2 regions of the Bradyrhizobium sp. CCBAU 21365 genome follow, and region 1 is predicted to be linked to the other one. Evidence: riboswitches for the same ligand, from Rfam matches in the RefSeq annotation. Region 1 holds a riboswitch; the other holds the start of a gene.
What was found. A riboswitch is a leader RNA that binds a small molecule or an ion and turns the genes downstream of it on or off. The one in region 1 is predicted to bind cobalamin.
Positions count from the first base shown of each region.

Region 1 (7,561 bases):
AGGTGTCCATACTTAGGTACCTTAGCAAGGGCGCGTTTCCACGCTCTAATTGATATTACAATTATATTTGTCGCAAAATGGGTCGCGAGAGAGACGAGCCACCAATTTGCAGGTCCGGTTTCATGCAGCAACGACGAGCTCTGCGGTCGGGCCTAAATCGGGATCTGGCACCGAAGGACTGCAGGCCGTGTTCGGTCCGATCTATGCGGTCAGCCCGGTCTTCAAAAGTCTTGATGCATAGGGACCAGGCGGCGCCTCCGCACGATAGCGAGTGGCTCAGCTGCGCGAACTTTGTGGTCAGACGATCGGGTACGCCGGCGAAAGGCAGAGCGATCCAGGCTTAGCGAATTTGACAACATCGAGCGCTCCGTCGGCGCGGAGAAGGCGTCCGACCTTCGGAAGGCCATCGCGATCCAGGGGCGCAGTGGGCAGCCGTGAACTGCCGAGCTCTTGTTACAGGCTTGAAGCGGACGGCCGACTCAAAGCCGAATTTGTAACGAGAGACGGCGCCCGGCGGGTGGGGAAGAGCGAAAGAAGCATGCTTCAGATCAGGATTTACGACGCGCAAACGATCCGCGTGAGGAAATCTAGATCTTCCGTCCCAATTCTGCAGTCGATCCGACGCAGCATGGCTGCAGAACTCCTCGCCGGGGGTACTCGGGAAAGGGCCCGCCGCCATGAGGTATGCCGGCGTCGCTATCACTGCCCCGTTCCCGGGTACCCTTTTAACCGGTCTCGTCGCTGCACTCGCTCCCGCGTGCCGCCTTCGGCGTCACGCTCCTGCGGGTGCCATTGTCCGTTGAAGCGATGCGCTGCGCGCACGCCTGGTCAGAGCAGGGGCCGCAAGCATCGCTAGGCCAACTCCCCCGAAGAATGGATCTAGAGCTGGCCGCGTCGCAGATTGGCGTCCGCTCGCTGCATGTGAGCGGGGAGGGCTAACCGGCTCTCGTAAGCTGGCACGTGCGCGCCTGGTCAAGGCATCGCTTGCTTCGCGGAATGGGCCGAGAGCAACGGTACTGCCCTATGACGAGCTGCGAGAGGCTGGCGGTTTGTCGCAAAAACGTTACAGGACAAGTCAGCGCTTCCGAACGCGTGTGCTTTGCTGCTACTCCGAGGCGCTCAGCGTCAAGGAGCTGCGCCGCGATCTTGCTTTGTGTGACCATTGGCCGAGGCCTTTCGCGCCCTCTCTATTGCTTCCCGTTCACTTGGCTCTATCCGATCGAACCAGGAGCCTGGAGGATAGGCCGCGATACGCTTAGCGAAGGAAGATTGCGGCTCCCAATCTTGTCCCTCGCTCTTCTCGAAAGTGATGACGCCGTTGTGGGTAAAATAATGGGGGCCTGGGATGTTACAGTTCACCAAAAGCAGAACGCGCCACAGATCGCCCTTCTCGGTCGGCTTGGCATTGGGTTTCGACACGTAATCCACTACAACGGGTTCAATGATATGGCAGCGGCCGTGCCGCAGAAGATTGCCGAGCTTGCCTTGCGCAGTCGTCACGAAGTTGAAGTTGGCCGGATCATGCAGAAAGTGAAGATTCGCGTCCCTTTCGCCATCTGTAACCTCACTGGCGATCAACGAGAGCGCCAAGGCGCGCCAGCCCAATTCAATCGGCTTTGCATATGTCGATGCAAGTTTAATCGTCCCGTCAGTCGCGATCTTCCAAGTGATAGCGTACTGTTCGTCTGATCTGTTGTCCGGGTGCCTGGTCCATGAAAAATAAACGTACTCTGTTCGGTCAATTCCTTCAGCGACTCCCCACGATCGAGGCACAAAGTGAGCCACCTTCGAGACCTTGGAAATGATTTGTTCTATAGTCTCACCATCTTGCGCTCGCCACGTTGACTTGACCCTTTCGACAAGCGTGTGGTCGTTGGCGCGAACATTGTTGCTCGTCGCCGCCAGCCCGGCCAGGCAGATCAGCGACCGAGCGATACAGAACCAAAGCACGCGCTTTCCAGACTTTTTCTTCATTGCTTCCGGCTCATCTGGTTATCATCCACACGTCAATCCAAAGCGGCACGTCTTCCTCAGCGTGCTTTGCGCAGATCGCAAGAAGTTAGCGGCAACGTGACGCAGGCGCCTGCCGATGTCCCGCGCGAGCAGGCGCCGTCCCTCGATGTCACGCGCCGCTAACTTCAGTGGTCAGCCAAAGCCTCAATTTGCAATGCTGGACCTGCCCAGGAGGAGAAGCCTGGACATGATGAGGACTTGCATTGTTCGTGCCAGGCAATAACCGGCAGTTCGCGGCAGATTTGTGCTGTCTTTGTCGACTTACCGACCTACGCACGTTCTAATGTTACCATTCAGCCTATTCGCCACGACTTCCGTGAATGATTCTTGTCACGCACTGAATCTTCGACAGCGGGCGAATGCCTCGCTGCCAGAGTCTTGACGACAATTGGGAGCAGGTATGCCGCCATCGATCCGTGTGATCCGGGGGCGTTGCCGCTACTACGAATGTCGAGGGCGCCCCAGCCTGTTGTGCTTGGCACTTTGCGGCCTACACCAACGCGGAGCCGCCCTTCAGCGGCGGGCGATTTGGAATCGATGTTAAGGAACTTCACGGATCAAGCAGGGGACGAGACGTGGCATTCTCCGCTCGCGCAACGTTAGGGGCCGTCGTCTACCTGCTCGTCATTGCAGTCAACATTCAAGGAGCTGCGCTTCCACGCAGCCGTGTCGACCGGCAAGAGGGAAGCCTCAGGTCTTGCTAGCTTCGGCTCGAACTACTCAACACTTCCGAGAGCATCTGTCTGACGGGGCGGCTCATAAAAGGCCTTGCCATCCAGCCGAACAGACCGACAGTAAAGACGGCAGCAGCAAAGACGCCGAGGGCGCTCCAAACAGCCATTTTCATTGCGAGGGTCTCTTTTGGTTGTGGTGATTCAATATGCTTGCTTTGGCCAGTATCACCAAAACGTCGGCGTGACGCCTACCAGGATTGGCTGGTCGCACATCGACACGTCCGCTGAGCACGCTGCTGGATTAAGCGAATACCTCTTGCGCGTATTCGCCACTGATCCATGGTTATTAATGGAGAAGGGAGGGCGCATCGAAGCGTGCTCGATGAATCGTTCAAAAGCCGGGCCGCATGACAAGCGTCTTGCGCGGCGCCGTGAGCTTCTTCGTGCTGGGCGCATTCGTCTCGTGCACAGATCTGACCCGCCGCCCGACGCCAATGCGTCTCCGAGATGGTCATTCCGATATCCTATGACTGGAGATGGCTTCTACGTCGCGATCAAGCGTGGCCTCGGAGGAGCATTCGCGTAAGAGAGGTCGCAGCACCAATTTGAGAGGTTGACGGCCGAGTTCTCTTGCCGATAATCCAAGTCGTCGAGGTTCTCCGGTTTCCGTTTGATCCGGAGCTAAGAGGGAAGCCGGTGCCAATGCCGGCGCTGCCCCCGCAACTGTGAGCGGTGAGCCACTGTCCAACAAAGTCACTGAAGCCCGCGCGGCTTCGGGAAGGCCGGACGGCGGCAATGACCCGCGAGCCAGGAGACCTGCCCCGACAAAATATTCATCCACGGGCGGGGTGTCCCGGTGGTGCGCCAAGCAGCCGTCGCTCGGGCGACTTCTCCTGCCTGCGTCCGCCATGGCCTTTGCCCCCAACATGGGGTTAGCGCTATGTCTCTTCTCTCCCTTCCGGTTGCCACGCTCGGAACGCCGCGCATCGGTCCAAGACGCGAGCTCAAAGTCGCACTCGAAGGCTATTGGGCCGGAAGAATTAGTGAACAGCAGTTGCTTGAGGACGCAGCCGGCCTACGTGCCGCGAACTGGGCGCGCCAGAAGTCCCTCGGTGTCACCGTGATTCCGTCGAACGACTTCTCGTTGTACGATCAGGTGCTCGACACCAGTGTCATGGTCGGCGCCATCCCGGAAGTCTACGCCTCGAAAGCCGAGCCCGTTTCCCTCAAGACGTATTTCGCCATGGCACGCGGTTCACAATACGACGGCCGGGGTGCGAGTTGCGGCCACGGATCTCGCGGCGATGGCGCACCCGCGCAGGAGATGACCAAGTGGTTCGACACCAACTACCATTACATGGTCCCGGAATTTCATCGCGGACAGACTTTCAGGCTGTCCTCTCGCAAGCCTATCGACGAGTATGAGGAAGCCAAGGCCCTTGGCTTTCAGACTCGCCCTGTCCTGATCGGCCCGGTCACATTCCTAAAGCTAGGCAAGAGTGCTGATCCTGCGTTCCAGCCACTGTCACTCCTGGATGACCTGATACAGGTCTATATCGAGGTTCTGCAGGAATTGGCCAAACGCGGGGCAAATTGGGTTCAGTTCGACGAGCCCTGCTTGGTTCTTGATCTGGATGAGGAATCAAGACAATCCTTGCTACATGCCTATGACCGGCTCGCCAAGGAAGGGCCGGCCATCAAGATCATGGTCGCCAGCTATTTCGGTGGCCTCGGCGACAATCTTCCCACCGCCTTGCGCCTACCTGTCGCCGGGCTGCACGTCGACCTGGTTCGGGCGCCAGCGTTATTGGACCAGATCATTACCGCCAAGCGAAGTGATCTCGTCGTGTCACTCGGCGCGATAGACGGCCGCAATGTGTGGCGGACGAATTTGTCGGCACTGCGCCAACGGCTCGATCCCGCTATCGCGAAGCTGGGCAAAGATCGCATACAAATCGCTCCATCCTGTTCGCTGCTTCACGTGCCGGTCGATGTTGAACTCGAGACGGAGCTCGCTTCAGACATCAAGGGTTGGCTAGCATTCTCCGTTCAGAAGATTCGCGAGCTTGCGACCTTGGCGCGCGCTCTTGCAGGCGATCAGGATGTTGCTGGCGCTCTTGCGCAGTCGGAGCGCGTCACCACCGATCGTGGGACTTCGCCAAAGATCCGAGATGCCGATGTCGCCATCCGGATGAGAGCGATCAACCAGGCCACGCGCCGGCGCGCCAGTCCATTTGCCAGCCGTGCCGAGATCCAGCGCAAGCGCTTCAAACTACCGGCGTTTCCGACAACGACGATCGGATCGTTTCCGCAGACTGCAGAGGTTCGTAATGCCCGCGCAGCGCACGCGCGAGGCACGATGAACGACGGACAATACGACGAGTTCCTCAAGGAAGAGACTGCGCGTGCCGTACGTTGGCAGGAGGACATTGGCCTCGACGTGCTTGTGCACGGCGAGTTTGAGCGCAATGACATGGTGCAGTACTTCGGCGAACAACTCGCCGGCTTCGCATTTACCAAAAATGGCTGGGTACAATCCTATGGCTCGCGCTGTGTCCGGCCGCCGATCTTGTTTGGCGATGTCTCACGGCCGAAGCCGATCACCGTGGGGTGGTGGCGGTACGCGCAATCGCTAACCAAGAAGCCGATGAAGGCGATGTTGACCGGACCAGTGACGATCTTGAACTGGTCGTTTGTTCGCGATGATATTCCCCGAGCCGAGGTCTGTCGTCAAATTGCGCTCGCGATCCGAGACGAAGTCGGCGATCTCGAAAATGCTGGTGCAGCCATGATCCAGATCGACGAGGCTGCGCTGCGCGAAGGATTGCCGCCGCGCCGATCGGAGTGGACGGCTTATCTCGAGTGGGCCGGGGATTGCTTCCGCATCTGCTCATCGGGCGTCGCCGATCAAACCCAGATCCATACCCACATGTGCTACTCGGAATTCAACGACATCATCGATGCGATTGCTGCAATGGACGCGGATGTCATCTCGATCGAGACTTCGCGGTCGAAAATGGAGCTGCTCGACGCGTTTCGGAACTACAAATATCCAAATCAAATCGGGCCGGGTGTGTACGATATCCATTCTCCGCGCGTGCCCGAGTCGAGCGAGATGAAAGAGCTCGTGGCTTTGGCTCGAAAGCGGCTGCAGGATTCGCAACTTTGGATCAATCCGGATTGCGGTCTGAAGACGCGCAAATGGGAGGAGGTTCGCCCGGCGCTGGTGAACATGGTCTCCGCCGCCCGCGAACTACGCGCTGCATCCACTCCAGCCGACCGTTGACCTGGTCTGGTCTTTCGTCGAGAAGGCCGGTCGCCTGTCAACGATTTGCGGGCTCGATAATTGTGGGAGGCATTGGTGAGCAGAAAAAGGCCCGGCCGCCTTTAGCGGCCGGGCGGAAGTGTGTCCGGGAGGAGCGACGCTGCTAGGCAACGTGCTGACTTCCATCGGCGGAAGGAGGGCGCCGATGGTTCGATTACGGCGGGGACATCCGCCGAAATCTGACCCCAGTTAAGGCGCAAGCTCAGCGTAGCTCAATCATGCCCTGGTATGCGGCCGATATAGCCTAGATTTGAAATCTACACCAAGGTTTGTCACTTATGAGTAGTTTCGCAACGCTCTGCAGGGCCGAGAAATGTGGGGCGGTCGTGCCGGGCGATCATGGACGGGCACCAAGCGCACGTTGGTACGCTTTTCTGCCGGAAACGATGGGCTCGATCAACGGGACCATACGATAACGCGCACAGCAAGGATCTTATCGTGGTGACCAATGCAATCTGCGGCTTGCTATTGATCCCGCTTCAGCTAGTCATTGGTCTAGTCAAGTTTTTATACCAACCTCTGTTGGAAATCTTGTGCGGCTCGACGAAGAGCCGGCGAACGGGATGCCGATCAGCGTGCTCTTGATCGCCGCGACTGCTCGCGATCCAGAGCATAAACCGGTTTGGTGATGTCGAACTCGGATCTGAAACGGCTCGGTTCGGCTTCGTCTGGTTTAGACCGCCAGACTATGTGTAGCCCCGCTCCGAGTAAGGTGAGCGTCGAAGATCGATGCGACGCTCCGGGCCAGGAACTCTGCGCCACCGGCTATCGAAAGCCGGCTATCATCCATCACCACGACGCCATCGGCGATAAGGCCGTCGAGGCGAGAACGATCAACGACGGCCAAGCTTGGATCCCGGCCGTAACGACGGGATGTCTCGGAAAGATCGACTGTCAAATCGCACATGATTCGTTCGATAATCTCGGCGTGGAAGCGATCGTCGTCAGTCAGTAAATAGCCCTTTGCGATGGCCAGCCGATCCTCGCTGATGCGAGCGAGGTAGTCCTTCGTCGGGACGGCGTTCGCGACAAAGCCCTGTTGCATACGGCCGATGGCGCTGGCGCCCAGACCAATCAAGGTGTCCGCGCTATCGTCAGTGTAGCCCTGGAAATTGCGCCTCAACCTGCCTTCCTGGCTCGCCAGGGCGAGATTGTCGTCCGGTAGGGCGAAGTGATCGATTCCGACGCGGACATATCCCGCATCAACCAAAGCTTCCGTGATCGTTTCGGATTGGACGTGGCGCGCAATGCTGTCGGGCAGGGTGGACGCATCGATCAGACGTTGATGCTTCTTGAAGGAAGGAATATGCGCGTAGCCAAAGGCCGAAAACCGGTCCGGATGAAGCTCGAGGCATCTGGCGACGGTATCCAGGCACGAAGCGACCGTCTGCCGGGGCAGGCCATAGAGCAGGTCGAAATTGATACGTTCGACGCCGGCACGGCGCAACCGATCGACCGAGGTCGCGGTCTGTCCGAAGCTCTGCAGACGGTTGATGCCCTGCTGAACAACTGGATCGAAGCTCTGGACACCAAGGCTCGCCCGGTTGAC
Region 1 is NZ_CP030036.1:2,640,377-2,647,937, forward strand. It holds gene XI02_RS12120 (hypothetical protein) at 1,126-1,974, opposite strand; cobalamin riboswitch at 3,323-3,526, shown strand; gene metE (5-methyltetrahydropteroyltriglutamate--homocysteine S-methyltransferase) at 3,628-5,973, shown strand; gene hemN (oxygen-independent coproporphyrinogen III oxidase) at 6,686-7,561, opposite strand, start outside.

Region 2 (7,561 bases), 460 kb from region 1:
GTGAGTTCCTCAGTCAGTTGCTTGGTTGATTCTGTGGAGGCCGTCACTTGCGATGCTGAATGATCGTTGGTCGTGTCTTTCGAGGAGAGGCTGGCCAGCATCGCCTGAAAGCTGGAAAAGTCCTGCGCCGACGAGGGAGGGGCGGGCATTCCGGAGAAAGCCACAGTTGAGTTGGCGGTTGGCGATAGGTCGACTGACATTACACGTCCTCCGATGTAAGTGTGCACCACAAGACGGTCACCGGCGCGGCCCGAGATCGCGACGAACAGGGAGTGTTGATCGGCAGAGTTCAACAGGTCCTACCACTTGCATCCTGTTGCTCAGTGCGCCTTCAGCGCTCAGTTTCGCGACTATCCATGGGAACGCCGCCGTCTAAATATTCGCCCGTATGGTAAAACGGACAACCTTTCGAGAAGCTGACGGCGCTCAGACGATTTCAGGGTGATTGATGAAGTAGTCTTGCCCGCAAGGGACCTGGACGTATTTCAATGCCGGTGCCAGCTTCGCTTAGTTGCGTTCGCCTGGCCTGGTGCCATGTCAGCGAGTTAAAGCTTTACGTCTGCCTATCGGGAGCATTCGTTGATTTGGTCCAACAATCTCGCAAGAGCTCCGGAACACCTTAAGGTGGGCGCTGATTTCGCAGTAGCCACCCCCGCGCCTGCGCCAGAAAAAGTGCTCGCTCTTCTGAGCTGCTGGCTCTTCTGAGCTGCGCATCCAGCATGGTCGGCTCAGATACCGGTCGTCGACCAAGTCCTCGAAAAACTCCATCGTCAGACGCGTTGAGCGGACCCAACTTGCACTGACAAACATCAAAGCTCGGACGCCCGGCCTAAGTCCTTTTGTTCGTCCTTGGCCGCTGCGCTCTTCGACCCTGCATCGAATCCACGTCGCGGGCTCAATACGAGATAACAGTTGGGTCACGCGGTTACGAAGGGCGGACGCAAACTAGCCGCAAGAGCAGGTTTAACGACTTGGGAGACGAATAAGTTTTCTCCTCGCGGTTCGGCCATGTGCGGCACACCCGCGATGGCGAAAGTTGTTGTCCGCGGGTGCCTGCCTGACATCACATTGCAGTTTCTCAGCATGTCGATCTAAGGAATGTGGCGGCTTGGCGAGTGAGGACCAGTGGTGGCGGCACGTCCGCCGTCGAATGATGGCTCGGCGCGTGACGGCGCGGCTCCAAGCTTCGGCCAAATCCGATGCTAGTTAGTTAGATTCGTCCGCTTCATGCGGTCCCGTCAGTTTCTGCTCAAAGCTCCTTGGATTGACCGCGCATGTCTGCTTATTGCCGGTTGAGGCCCGTGTTACTCCTCACAGCGGGAACGTCTCTCATCCTTAAACGTCGAATTTCATCCGTATGACGAGTCTTTTAGAGCAGTTCAAAGGTTCGCATCAAAAAAAATCGCAAGCTGCGATGTAGGATGCCGCTACCTCCTAGCTCGGACAGCTGTTGCTCGAAGCCTGTGGCGTCGTTGCGATACGCGACGGCTTTGCCGTCTCTGAATGCATCAAAGCTGATCGGATTCAAGATCAGTAGTCGGCTTTGCGCCTTGTGCGCGTCGGATACGTAAAGCACCCGCCCATCGTAGTACCATTGAAAATTATAGAGCTTGATCAAGCGGTCGAGAAATTCTCGCGGTGGGAGTTCCGGTAGCCGCCCGCGAATCCGCCCCTTCACCCCAGTACTTACATTGACCCGGATATTCCGATTGTGACCGAATTCCTGTAGTGCGGTCGCGAGGTCCTGATCCAGAACATGTAACTGTAAGGCGTCGATGGCAGCGTCAGCGGCGCGCCGAGCGTCCTGGCGACGTCAGGCAGGTGAAAACAGGAACACATAGCACTTTCTTCAAGATGCAGCCTCCGAGATCGGATGAGTATACCTGCTATTTTCACGACAGGATCGACACCAAAATTCGTCCCAAGTTGGAGGCCGATGCTTCTTCCTAAATGGAAACCTGCCGCGGTCATCGGGTAACGAACGCTCGTCAGCTTTCGGTCAGCTCGCTTCTCTAAGGTGCTGGCCGATTCGCGCTCACGAATGCTGCCAATCTTATCACGCGACAGAAACGGTTCTTCTCATGTTGCCTGCCGTTGCCTCGACCCGCTCTCAACTCGGCCGAATGTATCTCCAGCGGCTGTTCATCGGTGCGGGACCAGTTTCATGAAAATCTTACGCAGGCGGATGCTCTTGTCCGCTTGCCGCTTCTGCTGTCGCATCGGCGGGTGTAAGACCGACCTGTATACCAAAGTGCGGGCGAGTACGAAGGCACTGTCGTCGACTCGCTTGCAAATGAGATGGGAGGAACTGTGTTGCGGATGGATTTTTCGCGTATTAATCGGTCTAAAGCTATATTCCATAATATTTATGCTTCTGATGATCCGAGGGCATATTTCTCGATCCTCGGAGACCTAGATTATATGATTCCGGACGTGGCTGAGCCGGTTGTGCGCCAAATCCTGGCAGCGAAAGCTTCGGCAACCGGCCTTAAGCCCGTCGTGCTCGACGTTGGATGTTCATACGGCATCAACGCAGCAGTGCATCGCTTTCCGCTGACCTTCGGGGGCTTGCGTCACCGCTACGCCCGGCGTGAGATGAGGGCGATCAGTTCTGAAACACTGGTGAGTCTCGATCGCAATTTTTATGCAGCCTGGCCTGATGTCGGGTTGGCGCGCTTTATCGGCCTCGACGTGTCGGTACAGGCGATCAGCTATGCAAAGAGTGTTGGCCTCTTGGAGCAGGGCATCGTCGCTGACCTTGAAAAGGAGGCGCTATCGACGGATAGCGCGCGCATTCTCCGCTCCGTGGATGTTATCATGTCAACCGGATGCATCGGCTACGTTACCGAGAAGACGTTCAGCGAGATTCTCGATGCGACAGAGAAGCAACCATGGATCATCTCCTTTGTGCTACGAATGTTCCCATTTGAATCGTTGGCCGAAGCGTTTGCAAAGCGTGGTCTTGTGACAGAACGTCTTACCGGCGCGACGTTTATCCAGCGTCGCTTTCGCGATGCTGAAGAGTTTGAAAGTTGTTTGGCCAGCTTGGCGGCCCTTGGCGTGGATGCGACCGGCCTCGAATCAGAAGGGCTGTTGCATGCGGATCTGATCTTGTCTCGCCCAGAGGCGGATGCGCGGGCCACGCCTCTGGAAGACGTTGTCACCGTCGCCAGCGGCAGGGGACGGCCGATTGGACCCCGTTACGTTCATGTTGAAAGCAACGAGGGCTTGCACGTTGCGCTGGAGCCCTGACAGTTAAGGACCACTGTGCAGCGCGCGAGTCTCTTCGGCGCTGGATCAAGACGTCGAAAAACAAGGCCATTCTGGTCGAAGGCGCGCCAGGGCCAATGTTGTTCGCCGACGATGGATAACGATTCGTCCAGATGCCATTTGTCGCGGCGAGCGCTGCGATTCAGATCGGAGAGCGCCTTGCCGAATTCCCTCTCTGCTGACGCGCGGTTTCATAGATCGCATCAATGCGACACGTGGGTCAGAATTTCCTCGACTATGCGCAAGCTTAACGGAAACTGAAAGGCAGCCCAAGGCATCTCTGCAGCAAGAAGTGACAGCGGCGATAGAGTGGTCCGGGCGGTCGGTATGTTTTTGCCTTCTAAATCTTGATCTCTCCAATTGACGAATCCCGGCGCGTAGACCTATCTATAGTCAGTCACGGTCTTCCGTTCCCCACATCTTGTAGGGTGGAAGCTAAGAGGGAACCCGGTGCGCCAAAACGGCAACTCCGGGGCTGCCCCCGCAACTGTAAGCGGCGAGCGGTTGTCATCATGGTCACTGGCGCGACACAGCGCCGGGAAGGCCGATGGCCGCAGTGACCCGCGAGCCAGGAGACCTGCCGCGACCGAATGAAAGTCCTCGGGCGGGGTGTCCCGGTGGGTCGCTTGCAGCCGGGGACATTTGCCCGGATTCCTCGCAAGTCGTCCGCGCCGGCCCGCGCCCAACATCGCGGGGTTGCCGATGTCGCCGTCTTACAATTTCGATCAGCAGGGTCATCTCATTGAGCCGCCGCATGTGCAGCCGCGCCCAGCGCAGGCAAGGCCTACCCCGCCTGAGTCGGGTCTTGTCTTGCCATCGCCGGCTCCGCTGCCGCGCCCCCTTGCTCCATCGCCAAGGCGGGCCGATCTCAAGCTCGATCGGACGCGCGACGACCTGTTGACGCCGTTCGGCAAGCTGACGGTGACCGACCGTTACCTGCTCGCCGGCGAATTGCTCCAGGACATGTTCGCGCGGGTGTCTTGCGCCTTCGCGGATGATGTTGCGCATGCCCAACGTCTCTATGATGCGATGTCTCGGCTGTGGTTCATGCCGGCCACACCGGTGCTGTCCAACGGCGGCACCACGCGCGGTCTGCCGATCTCATGCTTCCTTAACTCGGTGTCGGACTCGCTCGAAGGCATCGTCGGCACCTGGAACGAGAATGTCTGGCTTGCCTCTAACGGCGGCGGCATCGGCACCTACTGGGGCAACGTTCGCTCGATCGGCGAGAAGGTGAAGGGCGGCGTTACCTCGGGTATCATCCCGTTCATCCACGTCATGGACGGCCTGACATTGGCGATCAGCCAGGGCTCGTTGCGGCGCGGCTCTGCGGCGGTCTATCTCGATATCCACCATCCCGAGATCGAGGAGTTCCTCGAGATTCGCAAGGCGTCCGGCGACTTCAACCGCAAGAGTCTCAACCTGCACCACGGGATCAACGTTACCGACGCGTTCATGCGTGCCGTGGGCGCCGGCACCGCGTTCGCTCTGCGCAGCCCGAGGACCAACGATGTCATCCGCGAGATCGACGCCCGCCAACTGTGGCAACGCATCCTGGAGAACCGGCTGCAGACCGGCGAGCCTTACTTGTTGTTTATTGACACCGTGAACCGGTCGCTCCCCAAGCACCAGCGCGAGCTCGGCCTCAAGGTCTCTACCTCCAACCTGTGCAGCGAAATTACCCTGCCGACCGGCATCGATCATCGCGGCGAGGAGCGCACCGCGGTGTGCTGCCTGTCGTCGCTCAACCTCGAGACCTGGGATCAGTGGAATGAGAAGCCAGGCTTCATCGAGGACGTCATGCGCTTCCTCGACAACGTGCTGACCCACTTCATCACGGTGGCGCCGGACGGCATGAAGCGTGCCCGCTACGCCGCCTTGCGTGAGCGCTCCGTCGGCCTCGGCGTCATGGGCTTCCATTCGTTCCTGCAGGCCAAGGGCATTCCGATGGAAAGTGTCGTGGCCAAGTCGTTCAATCTGAACATGTTCCGGAAAATCCGTCGCGATGCCGACGCGGCATCCGTGACGCTCGCGCGCGAGCGTGGGCCGTGCCCGGATGCACTGGAACGCGGTGTGATGGCGCGCTTCAGCCATAAGATCGCGATCGCGCCAACCGCCTCGATCAGCATCATCTGCGGCGGGACTAGCGCTTGCGTCGAGCCGATCCCGGCCAACATCTACACCCATAAGACCTTGTCCGGTGCCATCTCGGTGCGTAATCCGCATCTCGCCAAGCTGCTGGCCGCCAAGGGCGCAGATACTTCGGCGACCTGGCAGTCGATCATCGCGCACGAGGGTTCAGTCGCCCATCTCGACACCCTGTCGGAACACGAAAAAGCGGTCTTTCGCACCGCCTTCGAAATCGACCAGCGCTGGATCGTCGAGCTTGCCGCCGACCGCGCCGCGTTCATTTGCCAGAGCCAGTCGATTAACCTCTATCTGCCGGCCGACGTCGATAAGTGGGACCTTCACATGCTGCATTGGACGGCATGGAAGCGCGGGGTGAAGAGCCTCTACTACTGCCGTTCAAAATCGATCTCGCGCGCGGCGTTCGCCGGCAACATCGCTGACGGCGACAACGCGGCGCCGCCGCAGCCGCAGCGGCACACTGACTATGAGGAGTGCCTCGCATGTCAGTGATCGATCTCTCATCCGTCGATCCGCGCACACTGATCGGCAAACGGTGCGTCGGCCTCCTCGACTCGACCGGCAGCTATGACGTCGATCGCTACGCCTGGGCTTACGAGTTCTGGAAGCGCCAGCAGCAGACCCATTGGATGGGCGAGGAGGTGCCGCTTGGTGCCGACCTCAAGGATTGGGCATCGGACCGCGTTACCGACAGTGAGCGCGCGCTGCTCACTCAGATCTTCCGTTTCTTCACCCAATCGGACATCGAAGTCGGCGATAACTATCTTAAGCGCTACATCCCGATCTTCCAGCCGCTCACCGTCCAGATGATGATGGCGGCCTTCACTAATATGGAGACGGTCCACATCGACGCCTATGCGCTGCTGCTCAAAACGCTCGGCATGCCCAAGACCGAGTTCGAGGCATTTCGCGGCTATTCCGAGATGCGTGCCAAGGCGGACTACATGCACGAGTTCGGCGTCGACACAGTAGCCGATGTCGCCAGGACCTTGGCGATGTTCGGCGCCTTCACCGAAGGCATGGCGTTGTTCGCGAGCTTCGCGATGCTGCTCAATTTCCCCCGCCACAACAAGATGAACGGCATGGGACAGATCGTAAGCTGGTCGGTTCGCGACGAGAGCCTGCATTGTGAGGGCATTATCAAGCTGTTTCACGAATGGAACCGAGAAACCGGCGCGGTGACGCGCTCCGTCCGTGACGATATCGTCGACGTCGCCAAAACCATGGTGAAGCTGGAGGAGAATTTCGTCGACCTCGCCTTCGGCCTCGGCAAGATCGAGGGCATGAGGCCTGAGCAGATCCACACTTACGTCCGCTATGTCGCCGACTGGCGACTGACCCAGTTGCGGATTGCCCCGGTCTTCGGCTTCTTCGAAGCCAAGGAGGGCGGGTTCACCCAGCTCAAGGCGCATCCGCTGCCTTGGCTCGTCGAGATTCTCAATGGCGTCGAGCACGCTAATTTCTTCGAGCAGCGCGCCACCGAGTACTCCAAGGCGGCGAGCCGCGGCAGCTGGGACGGCGAAGACGGGGTGTGGGCAGCTTTCGGCCGGACGTAGCCAGACGGAACGGCGCTTTGGAGCGCCCCCGCATTTTCGGACGTTTGCGAAAGTCGGCTCTGCCGCTGCTTGCGGGGCCGCAGCGGACCTTGATCTATGCCGCTCGAAATCATGGTCGCGGGCCTTTGGGATGGACGTGCCAAAGTGGAGGTGTTGAGCACACCTAAGGTGTCCGCCAGTATCGGAGTTCATCAAAAACGCTCCGGCTGGGATGAGCAGAGGCAGCGCGGTATCGGGCAACCGATCGAAGAAAACTGCGCCCGTTGATGTGCCGATGCGCAAATGAACTCAATCCCGGTTTCACGAGGCGCGCGACGTAACCGATGTCCACGCGGTTTGCGCTAAGGCCGCCTGCAATGCGGCTTAAGAAGAATTGGTTGCACGCTAGCCGTCCTTTTGGGAAGGGCGGACGGAAACTGTTTTACGCACCTTAGCCAAAGGGACGCGGAAAAACCTGACTTGAATGCTGCGGGCCGGCGGCTGTGTACGTGACAATCACGCGTGATGGTCAAGGTGGCCGACTCCGCGGCGTCGGTTCATATAAAGTGCAGGGCGGAGAAGGCAAAAGTGAGAAGAGGGCGCACTGG
Region 2 is NZ_CP030036.1:2,184,887-2,192,447, forward strand. It holds gene XI02_RS10295 (HrpF/NolX family T3SS translocon protein) at 1-101, opposite strand, end outside; gene XI02_RS46150 (hypothetical protein) at 1,370-1,618, opposite strand; gene XI02_RS10305 (hypothetical protein) at 2,320-3,252, shown strand; cobalamin riboswitch at 3,654-3,870, shown strand; gene XI02_RS10310 (ribonucleoside-diphosphate reductase subunit alpha) at 4,081-5,910, shown strand; gene XI02_RS10315 (ribonucleotide-diphosphate reductase subunit beta) at 5,901-6,974, shown strand; gene XI02_RS10320 (hypothetical protein) at 7,071-7,241, shown strand.
Region 2: linked by a shared signal. The riboswitch ahead of XI02_RS10310 (ribonucleoside-diphosphate reductase subunit alpha) and the one ahead of metE (5-methyltetrahydropteroyltriglutamate--homocysteine S-methyltransferase) in region 1 are both predicted to bind cobalamin.